Regions from separate parts of the Thermanaerosceptrum fracticalcis genome, predicted to be linked through region 2. Evidence: predicted binding sites of a transcription regulator. Region 2 holds the regulator's gene; the other holds the start of a gene.
The links. Region 2 encodes HrcA, which represses chaperone genes, less so after heat shock. Its sites were predicted from a motif close to TGTTAGCACTCNNNNNNNNNGAGTGCTAACA; they were not measured.
Positions count from the first base shown of each region.

Region 1: the regulator HrcA is predicted to act here: its motif matches at 1,825-1,855, upstream of BR63_RS08710 (co-chaperone GroES).

Region 1 covers NZ_CP045798.1:1,678,120-1,683,529, forward strand. Annotated here, with positions in the region: gene BR63_RS08700 (TRAP transporter small permease) at 1-240, shown strand, start outside; gene BR63_RS08705 (TRAP transporter large permease) at 234-1,514, shown strand; gene BR63_RS08710 (co-chaperone GroES) at 1,878-2,165, shown strand; gene groL (chaperonin GroEL) at 2,204-3,811, shown strand; gene purK (5-(carboxyamino)imidazole ribonucleotide synthase) at 4,361-5,410, opposite strand, start outside.
Region 2 covers NZ_CP045798.1:1,420,206-1,425,615, forward strand. Annotated here, with positions in the region: gene dnaK (molecular chaperone DnaK) at 1-1,107, opposite strand, end outside; gene grpE (nucleotide exchange factor GrpE) at 1,129-1,719, opposite strand; gene BR63_RS07465 (TCP-1/cpn60 chaperonin family protein) at 1,733-3,304, opposite strand; gene hrcA (heat-inducible transcriptional repressor HrcA) at 3,326-4,351, opposite strand; gene hemW (radical SAM family heme chaperone HemW) at 4,600-5,410, opposite strand, start outside.

The sequences.
Region 1 (5,410 bases), 260 kb from region 2:
GTGGCCGCATTTATAGGGAATATCCTGATGGCAGGTGCCCTGTTGATTCTCATACAGGGGGGTATTAAATTTTATTTTCAGACTGTGGTCTGGCCCGCACCGGCAACCCAGATTCCTTACGGATATGTTAACGCCGTTGTTCCTTTTTCTGCTTTTTTTATGCTCCTACTCCTCATCAAGGATACTGTTGAGATTTTCCAGAAAGAAAAAAACGAGGGTGAGGGGGGAACACAATGTTAACTATTTTTCTAGTATCGTTATTTGGCTTCTTAGCCTTCGGCATACCGGTGGCCTTTGCCTTGATTCTCAGTACCGCTGCCCTCATGCTCTTCCACAACAACTTTGACACCCAGATTGTCGTTCAGCACATGATGGCCGGGGCGGAAAACTACACCCTGATGTCCATCCCCTTCTTTATGCTGGCAGGAGAAATCATGAATCAAGGCGGCATTTCTGTCCGCATCGTAAAGTTTGCCAATGACCTGATTGGCCACGTCCGCGGAGGTTTGGGCTATGTAACTGTAGTAGCCTGTATGATTTTTGCCGGCGTCTCCGGTACTGCCGTTGCCGACACTGCGGCAGTTGGGTCTATTCTCCACCCTGTCATGAAAAAAGAAGGATACGAATCGGACCGCAGTGCAGCCCTGATCTGTGCAGCAGGATGCACCGGCCCCATTATCCCGCCAAGTATGCCCATGATTCTGTACGGTGTTATCGGCGGAGTTTCCATTGTAGGCCTCTTCTTAGGCGGAATCGTACCAGGCCTTATCATGGGTTTTGCCCTGATGATCTACTGGTATATTCATTCCCGTAAAAAAGATTACCCGGTGAAACAGCGTGTTCCCTTTATCCAACTTTTGAAAAGTATGCTTGACGCCATTTGGGCCCTGATCCTTCCCTTGGTTATTATGGGGGGTATTGTATTTGGAATTTTTACGCCGACTGAAGCCGCTGTAGTAGCGGTATGGTATGCTTTCTTTGTCTCCTTTTTTATTTATCGTGAATTAAAATTAAGTAAACTTCCAGAGATACTACTTGATGCAGCCATAAGTTCTGCTGTTGTGATGTTTGTGGCATCAGCAGCTACTTCAACCGCCTTCATGATTACCGTCGGCAGGATACCTCAAGCCATTGCAGAGGTGATCACGTCCATTTCCACCAACCCCTTAGTGGTTATGTTTATCATTAATATCTTCCTCTTACTTGTCGGTGCTGTATTAGACTTAACACCTGCTATGCTTATTTTAGCCCCTATACTTATACCTCTTGTTAAAAACCTGGGTATTGATCCTTTATACTTCGGGGTAGTTATGGTCTTTAACCTCTGTATAGGTCTCCTTACCCCCCCTGTAGGAACCGTTCTTTACGTTGGCTGCGGGTTAAGCGGTCACTCAATTATGCAGCTTTCCAGGCGGGTATTGCCATTTGTCGTTGTGCTTATCGCCGTCTTGTTTTTAATCACCTATGTCCCGGAAACCATTCTTTTTATCCCCAAATGGTTCCAGGGACGGTAATTTGTCTAATAACATTCAGTTAGAATAAGACACTTTAAAATTCATATTACTTACCCTCCCATTTACGTACCCCTTTCGGGGTTCTTTTTTTCATTCCTATATATCGACAAATATCCATTAGCTAGTGAGTATAGTCCATTTAGCAGTTAACTATATCCAAAAAACATCCCAAAAATTAGTGATAGCAAATGTGAGCGTGAGATTTGCTGTCTTTTTTTAGCCTAATTTTATCCAATCATGATTAATACTAAAAAATCGCCGTTTTTTTCTCTTGAAATACAAAAAACCAGTTTTTTATAATTCAAATTGGAATTAGCACTCGCTTTGATTGAGTGCTAACAATACGTACAGGAGGTGAATGCGATGAACATTAAACCCCTTGCAGACAGAATTTTGGTCGAACCTGTGGAAAAGAATACGGTAAGCCCCGGCGGTGTGATTATCCCCGACACAGCCAAGGAAAAGCCCCAGGAAGGTAAAGTACTGGCTGTTGGTCCCGGAGCCATGGGAGATAACGGTCAGCGTATTCCCTTAGAGATTAAAACCGGTGACCGGGTTCTTTTCTCCACCTATGCCGGAACAGAGGTGAAACTGGACGGCAAAAAGCTTTACATAATGAAAGAAAGCGAAGTATTGGCCGTCTTGGAATAAGTCTCATTTAGATAAATTTCGGAAGGAGGTATGATACTATGGCTAAAGCCCTTGTTTTCTCGGAAACTGCCCGCAGATCCCTGGAGAAAGGTGTCGATACTCTGGCTAATGCCGTCAAAGTTACCCTGGGTCCTAAAGGGCGCAATGTAGTTCTCGCCAAAAAATTTGGTTCTCCCACCATCACCAACGATGGTGTCACCATTGCTAAAGAGATTGAACTGGAAGACCCATATGAGAATATGGGAGCCCAGCTGGTGAAAGAAGTAGCCAGCAAGACCAATGATGTCGCGGGTGACGGTACCACAACGGCTACCGTTTTGGCACAAGCCATTATTAAAGAAGGTCTTAAAAATATAGCTGCAGGAGCGAACCCTATCTTTCTCAAGAAGGGTATCGAAAAGGCAGTAAATGCCGTAGTGGAAGAACTCCACAGAATTAGTAAACCCATTGAAAACCGGGCCGAGATTTCCCAGGTTGCCACCATTTCCGCCAACGACCCGGAAATCGGTAATATTATTGCCGATGCCATGGAAAAAGTGGGACGCGAAGGTGTTATTACCGTAGAAGACGGCAAAACCATGGGTGTCAACTTAAAAGTAGTGGAAGGTATGCAGTTTGACCGCGGCTATATCTCTCCCTACATGGTTACCAATACTGAACGCATGGAAGCCGTATTGGAAGAGCCTTACATTCTTATTTGTGACAAGAAAATCAGCGCCATCAGGGACCTGCTCCCTGTGCTTGAGGAAGTCATAAGGGAGGGTAAACCCCTCTTGATTATCGCCGAGGATGTAGAAGGTGAAGCCCTGGCCACCTTAGTGGTCAACAAACTGCGCGGCACCCTGAAGTGTGCAGCCGTGAAAGCCCCCGGCTTTGGTGACAGGCGTAAAGCCATGCTCTCCGATATCGCGATTTTAACCGGAGGCCAGGTCATCTCCGAAGAGCTGGGCTACAAGCTGGAAAACGTTAAATTATCCATGCTGGGCCGGGCCCGTTTAGTAAGAGTGGAAAAAGAGAACACCACCATCGTTGACGGTGCCGGCGACCCCAAAGCCATCCAGGCCAGAATAGCCCAGATCAAGACAGAGAAAGAAGAAACCAAGTCTGAATATGACAGAGAAAAATTAGAAGAGCGTCTGGCCAAACTCTCCGGCGGCGTGGCTGTTCTGGAAATCGGTGCCGCTACAGAGACTGAAGCCAAAGAAAAGAAAATGCGCATTGAGGATGCCTTAAACTCCACGCGGGCTGCTGTAGCCGAAGGTATCGTCCCCGGTGGCGGCGCCGCCCTCCTGCAGGCAGCCAGAGTGCTGGATAAAGTGGAGGCTCAAGGCGATGAATTGCTGGGCGTACAAATCGTACGTAAGGCTTTGGAAGAACCCCTGCGGCAAATTGCCTATAATGCCGGCCAGGAAGGCTCCGTCATCGTGGAAAAAGCCAAAGATTTACCCCAGGGCCAAGGTTTTGATGCTGTCACCGGTGACTTCACCAACCTTATGGAAAAGGGCATCGTAGACCCCACCAAGGTTACACGCAACGCCCTGCAGAATGCAGCCAGCATCGCGGCCATGCTCTTAACCACTGATGTGATAATTACAGATATACCCAAAAAAGAAAACACTCCTCCCATGCCCCCCATGGATTACTAAAAAACAAGCAGGGACCTCTGAAAAAGAAGTCCCTGCTGTTTTTTCAAGAGACCTAATTGAACACAACCCTTCCATCCTCTCCCACTTTAACAGAACTAACGGGAACGGGTCTGATTGTATTTTGTGCCAGCCTTGAAAGTCTTTGATGCAGTCGCTTTTATCCACCTGTCGTTTGAATCTCCTGCCTTTATGTATGTGTTTTTGTCCACCCCTCCCATGTTATTTGCACCCCTGAGACGGACACTGTAACTTACCGTCTCCGTCAGTCCTGCCGTATGCCTTATTACAACGTCCAGCTTATGGTTAAACTTAAGTATTTCCTTTTTCATCCCTTTTCCGGGCAGGCTGACAGGTTGTCCACCTTCGCTTCCAACCTGTCGCCTCCCTTAATTATTAAAACTAGCATATCTGCCGTATATTTCCAGTTTTCCCTTTTGATCCACCAGTAAAACTATTTCCACATTCCAGGGTACCCAAGGGCATTACAGCTCTAACATATTTCCCATACTTTACCTAACTCTCTTCGCATTTTCTCAAAAACATATACAATCATTCCGGGAAGATTGTTTTTATCCGGGTAATTTCTTGGTCCGGTTGGTCGGTCTTAATGGTCAGGTGACCCATTTTTCGCCTTGCCTCCAGGTTGCCGCGTTTCCCGTATAAATGTATTTTCCAATTTTCCGGAAAATTGGGGACTTCTTTTAGTACCCGAGGCAGGTTGGTTCCCAATATATTCACCATCACCACAGGAATCAATAATTGGGTGGACCCTAGAGGAAGACCACAGACTGCCCGGATTAGTTGTTCAAACTGGGATGTCCAGCAGGCATCCCAAGTGAAGTGTCCTGAATTATGAGGCCGTGGTGCCAGCTCATTAATCAGCAAACCCTCGGGGGTGACGAAAAACTCTACCGCCAACAGGCCTACCACCTGGAAACTCTGAGCAATCTCCTTTACCAAGGCGATAGCATCCATTTCCACCTGAAGGGGCACCCGGGCTGGCACCACAGTCATATGAAGTATATTTTCCCGGTGGATATTTTCCGCCACTGGATAGACTGCCATTTCACCGGTTGCCTTTCTGGCCACGATAACGGAAACCTCATGGGTAAAGACAATCTTTTTCTCCAAAACCCATTCCCCGTTGGCGGACTGCAGCATTTCTACGGCAATTTTTAAGTTTTCGGGACCACCTAGTGCCAACTGCCCTTTACCGTCATATCCCCCCCGAGCAGATTTCAGCAAACAGGGATAACCCAGTTCCGCTATCCCCTGTTCCAGTTCGGCCGGATTTTTGACTATCCGGAAGGATGCAACGGGAAAACCTGCTTTTTGCAATTGCATCTTTTCTTCAATGCGGTTTTGGGTAATGGCCAAAATACGGCTTTGCTGCGGGAGATAATAATTTTTCTCCAGTTCTTCAACCACCCGGACATCAATGTTTTCAAATTCATATACCAGTACATCCGCTCTCTCAGCCAGCCTGACCGCCGCTGCCAGATCATCTAAAGGGGCCACAATCTGGTCATCAGCCACCTGGCCGCAGGGAGAATCAGGGTTGGGATCCAGACAGACAATACCGTAACCCATCTTTTTGCC
Region 2 (5,410 bases):
GGAAAGAGGTGTAACGTCCAAAAGCAGAACATCTTTTACTTCTCCGGCCAGTACCCCTGCCTGGATAGCAGCACCGATGGCCACACATTCATCGGGGTTGATGCCCTTGAAGGGCTCCTTGCCCAAAAGATTCCTGATGGCATCCTGTACGGCTGGGATCCTGGTGGAACCGCCTACCAGGAGGATCTTATCAATATCCTTGACATCCAGCCCGGCATCTCTTAAAGCCTGGCGGGTGGGACCCATGGTCATTTCCACCAGGTCAGCGGTGAGTTCATTAAATTTAGCCCTGGTCAGGGTTAAATCCAGGTGCTGCGGCCCCTCTGCCGTTGCCGTAATAAAAGGAAGGTTAATATTTGTAGTGAGCACGGAGGATAATTCATGCTTGGCTTTCTCAGCGGCTTCCTTGAGGCGCTGTAAGGCCATTCTGTCAGACTTGAGGTCGATACCCGTCTGTTTCTTAAATTCCTCTACCATCCAGTTGATGATGCGCTCGTCAAAGTCATCACCGCCCAGGCGGTTATTGCCGCTGGTGGCTTTTACTTCAAAAACACCGTCACCCAGTTCCAGGATGGAAACGTCGAAAGTTCCCCCCCCTAAGTCATAGACCAGGATGGTCTGGTCTTCTTCCTTGTCGAGACCATAAGCCAGGGCAGCGGCGGTAGGCTCGTTGATAATACGTAAGACCTCCAAACCGGCAATACGACCGGCATCACGGGTAGCCTGGCGCTGGCTGTCGGTAAAGTAAGCAGGTACAGTAATAACGGCCTGGGTGACTTTAGTTCCCAGGTAACTTTCCGCATCAGCTTTCAGCTTTTGCAGGATCATGGCGGAGATTTCCTGGGGTGTATATTCCTTATCATCAATACGGACTTTGTGATCAGTACCCATATGACGTTTAATGGAGATGATGGTACGGTCAGGGTTGGTAATGGCCTGGCGTTTGGCCACCTGGCCCACCAGCCGCTCTCCCGACTTGGAGAAAGCTACCACAGAAGGAGTGGTCCTGTTTCCTTCAGCATTAGGGATGACAACAGCTTCTCCACCTTCCATAAATGCTACACAGGAGTTAGTAGTACCTAAGTCAATGCCTATCACTTTGCTCATGCTTTTCTTCCTCCTTTAAAGTTACATGTTTTTTGCAACTTTAACCATAGTTGGTCTGATTACTTTATCTTTAAAACGATAGCCTTTGCGCAGTTCTTCCACAATTAAATTGTCCTCCTGGCCCTCTTCGACAGGTACCTGCATAATGGCTTCATGGAGCAGGGGATCAAAAAGCCGGCCTAAAGCCTCGATAGGCTGTAAGCCTTCCCGCTGGAGCACATCCATGAGCTGCCGGTAAATCATATTGACGCCTGCCATCAGACCCTGTTTGTCTTCCACCTGTTGTTCCATAGAACCCAGGGCTCGTTCCAGGTTGTCAAGGACAGGCAGGAGATTTATCACCACACCTTGCGAAGCATATTGGAACCACTCTTCTTTTTCCTTATTGGTACGCTTGCGGTAGTTGTCAAAGTCCGCATGCAGCCTGAGAATTCTCTCCTTTAATTCTTCCACCTCTGCGTTTTTTTGGGCCAGCTGCATTTCTAATTCATTACCCGGTTTTTCCTCAGATTCCATCCCCATGTTTTCTTCATCGGGATTCATGTTCATCTCTTCCGCCGGTTCCCTTTCGGTGCCGGCTGTTTCCTGAGGATTCGGCCTGTCTTTTTCCATCACTTGTCACCACCTAGACAAAATCTTCGCCTTTCACATCATTGTGCGGCTTTGTTTCTTTCTTTTTGATAATTGTATCAATGCGTAGAATAGCTTCCGCTACCTCCCCCGCAGCCTTAAGGGCATGCTTTTTAACCAGGGCAGGGTCAAATACACCGAGTTGGCCCATGTCCTTTACTTCCCCGGTATCACAGTCGATACCTAAAGAGTCAAGACCGCTTTCGGCCTGGGCTGCCATAACATCTCCCAGTTTCTCCAGGGGATTAAAACCGGCATTGAGGACTATTTGCGAGAAAGGCTTCTTGAGGGCCGCAATCACACAATCCAGACCATAGGCTGCCATGCCCCGGACATCTTTACGGGCCTCCTCGATGTGCCGGGCGATGGCCAGTTCTATAGACCCTCCTCCCGGGACAATACCGCCTCTGACTGCAGCCTGTATGGCGGAAGCGGCATCTTTGGCGATACGTTCCCGCTCGCCCACAACCTCTTCTGTGGAAGCACCTACGAGGATAGTCGCCTCGGCTTTACCTGCACCCCCCAGCAGGCGCACATGCTCTAATTTTTCATCCAGGAAGGCCTCCCGGGCACTGCCGGTATATTTTTCCAGCTCAGCTAATTCTTTTTTTAAACCGGTTCTTTTTAACAGCCTGGCTCCGGTATGTTCGCCGGCCCGGCGCAGTTCTCGATTGGAAACCCGCTGCAGCACCATGACCTGATGGTCGGTCAGAAACTCTTCCGCAGCAGCATCTACTCCCCGGTCAACCAGGATCAGGTTAACACCGGCTTCTATAATTTTTTTGATGTTGTTCCTGAATTCTTCCTGCAGGGCCAGATAACGCGTAAAACCGGCCTCCGTAGCCAGGGCTTCATCCTCAACCTCCTCAGGTTCCAGGGCATCATCAATAACCAGGACCTTTACAGGCCCCAGTTTCTTTGGCATTTCCGAATTCATGGGCTCTTTGTTGATGATCACCCCGGGTACCACCTGGTTCTCCGCACCTTCCTCAGCGCGGATGATTTCCGCCAATTTAAAGGAAGGATCGCGAAGCTTTTCCTGGCCCATCAAAATGGCAGCCTGCACCACCAGTTCGGCAATATCTTCGTTCTCCCGGCCTGCCACCAGGGCTACCTGCTTCAATAGAGGGTCCCGGATGTCCTTTATCTGGATGGTCTTAGCCTCCAGGACAGAGAGGGCTTTCTTGACCCCAATACGTAACCCCTCGATGACTTTGGCCACAGGTACGCCCTTTAAAACCTGGGCCACACCCTCGCTGACCAGAGCCCCCGCCATAATGGTAGCCGTGGTGGTGCCGTCGCCGATTTCCTCCTGCTGAGCCTTGGCGATCTTAATGAGCATCCTGGCCGCCGGGTGATTGACATCCATCATATCCAGGATCGTTACACCGTCATTGGTAATGACCACATCACCAAACTGGTCTACCAGCATGGTATCCAGGCCTTTGGGTCCAATGGTCCCTTCTACGGCCTGGGCAATGGCCCTGATGGCATTGGCATTGGTCATCAGGGCCGCCAGTCTTTCATCCACCTCAGAGTTCTGCGTGACTTGTTGTTTTACACTCATTCAGGGAACCTCCGGTAATGCTTATAGCCTTGTAATGGCTTTGGATAAGGCTTCTGTTATATATTCCAGAATACTCACAGCTTTAGAATATTCCATACGGGTAGGCCCTAATACTCCTAAAGTGCCGATCACCCGCCCGTTCAGGTGGTAAGTGGCTGTAATCAGGCTGCAGTTTTTCATGCTCTGATGGATATTCTCCGAGCCGATCTTTACCGTAATCCCGGCCTCCGGGGCAGGATGCAATACCTCTTTTATAGCCGCTTCCTGCTCCAGGAGTTCCAGGAGCCCTTTTACCTTTTCAATGTCTTTAAATTCGGGCTGGTTCAGGATGTTTAAGGTTCCTCCCAGGTAAACTTTATTCTCCTCTTCCAGGCTAATGGCGTTTTCTACCAGCTCAATCACACTGTTCAGCAGTTTTTTCTGGTAGAGCAGTTCATGATAGATGGTTTGCAGGATGGTAGGACGCCATTGTTCAACGGAGAGACCATACAGCCGTTCATTGAGCACCCGGGAAATGGCGGTGAAGTCTTCATGATTTAAGCCTCCGGGAACGTCAATTACCTTATGTTCCACGTGGCCGTTATCAAGCACCATCACCACCACAGCCTTACTGTCATCAATAGGTAAGATCTGCAGGTGCCGCAGGGCATTCCTGCCCAGGGCAGGAGCCAGGACAAGGGCCGTGTAATTAGTCAGTTGGGATAACAGTTTGCTGGAAACCTGAATCAGCGCCTCCGTTTCCCGGATTCTCACCATCATGGCCTTGCTGATCATGTCTTTGATATCTCTATCCAAAGGCTCTTTTTCCATCAGGCAGTCCACATAATACCTGTAACCTGACTGGGAAGGTATCCTTCCGGCAGAAGTATGGGGCTGTTCAATCAAACCCAATTCTTCCAGGTCGGCCATTTCATTTCTTACGGTAGCCGGGCTTACACCCAGGTTATATTTACGGGAAATAGTACGAGAGCCAACAGGTTCCGCGGTAGCAATGTAATCCAGGATGATAGCCTGTAAAACTTTTTGTTTTCTTTCATCCATTTTCATGCTGTACCACCCCCTTGTTAGCACTCCCCTCTATCGAGTGCTAAAGTTTTCTATTTTAACATACCACTTGCCTTTTTTTTTGTCAACGCCGGCTTGTCTCCATTGTCGCACTGCGCCGTGGGCATCGACATCTGCCTACCGATATCTGACAACCGATAGTTGGCCAGTTGGCCACGAAGCAGTTACTATTTATTAGTTCCTAGCTTCTAGTGATTTTCAGTCGGACTTCGGAAGTCGGAAAATCGTATTTAAGGTAGAAATTCCTGAAAAACCTCATTGGCAAGATACAAACCCTGCCGGGTTAAAGCCACATGAGTTGCGGTATTCACCAGGTATCCCCGTTTAACCAATTTATCGAGTGTGTTTCCGAAACACTCTTCCATTGTTATATGATGCCTGGCTAAAAAGCGTTCCTTTTCCACACCCTTTAAGAGCCTTAATCCTAGAAACATAGTCTCGCTTCTTTTCATCTCCTCCGTAATTACTTCCTCTTCCGCTCTGAGCTTTTTACCGGAATGAACCGCCCCCACATACTCTTGAAGGGCAGAATGGTTTCTATAACGTATCCCCTGAAGATACCCCGATGCACCTGCACCCAGGCCCATATATTCTTCATTACGCCAGTAAACCTGGTTATGGGCGCTTTCTTTCCCGGGTAAAGCAAAATTACTTATTTCGTAGTGATGATAACCGGCACCGGTCAGAAAATGAATGGCCTCCTCGTACATGGCTAAGGCCAGTTCATTATCAAACTCCTGTATTTCTCCGCGCCGGAGCATGGTATAAAAAGGGGTTCCTTCTTCCACATGGAGCTGGTACAGGGAAATATGTTCCGGTCTTAATGCTGTCACCTTGCGCAGGTTCTCTTGCCACCCCGCCAGTGATTGCCCTGGCAGGCCGTACATCAGATCCAGATTAATATTAGCAAATCCTGCTTCCCTGGCCAGACTGTAAGTATTATACACTTCTTGCGGGGTGTGTATACGCCCCAGCCTTTTTAAATCATCTTCTAAAAAGCTCTGTACCCCCAGGGAAAGGCGGTTACACCCACTCTCCAGG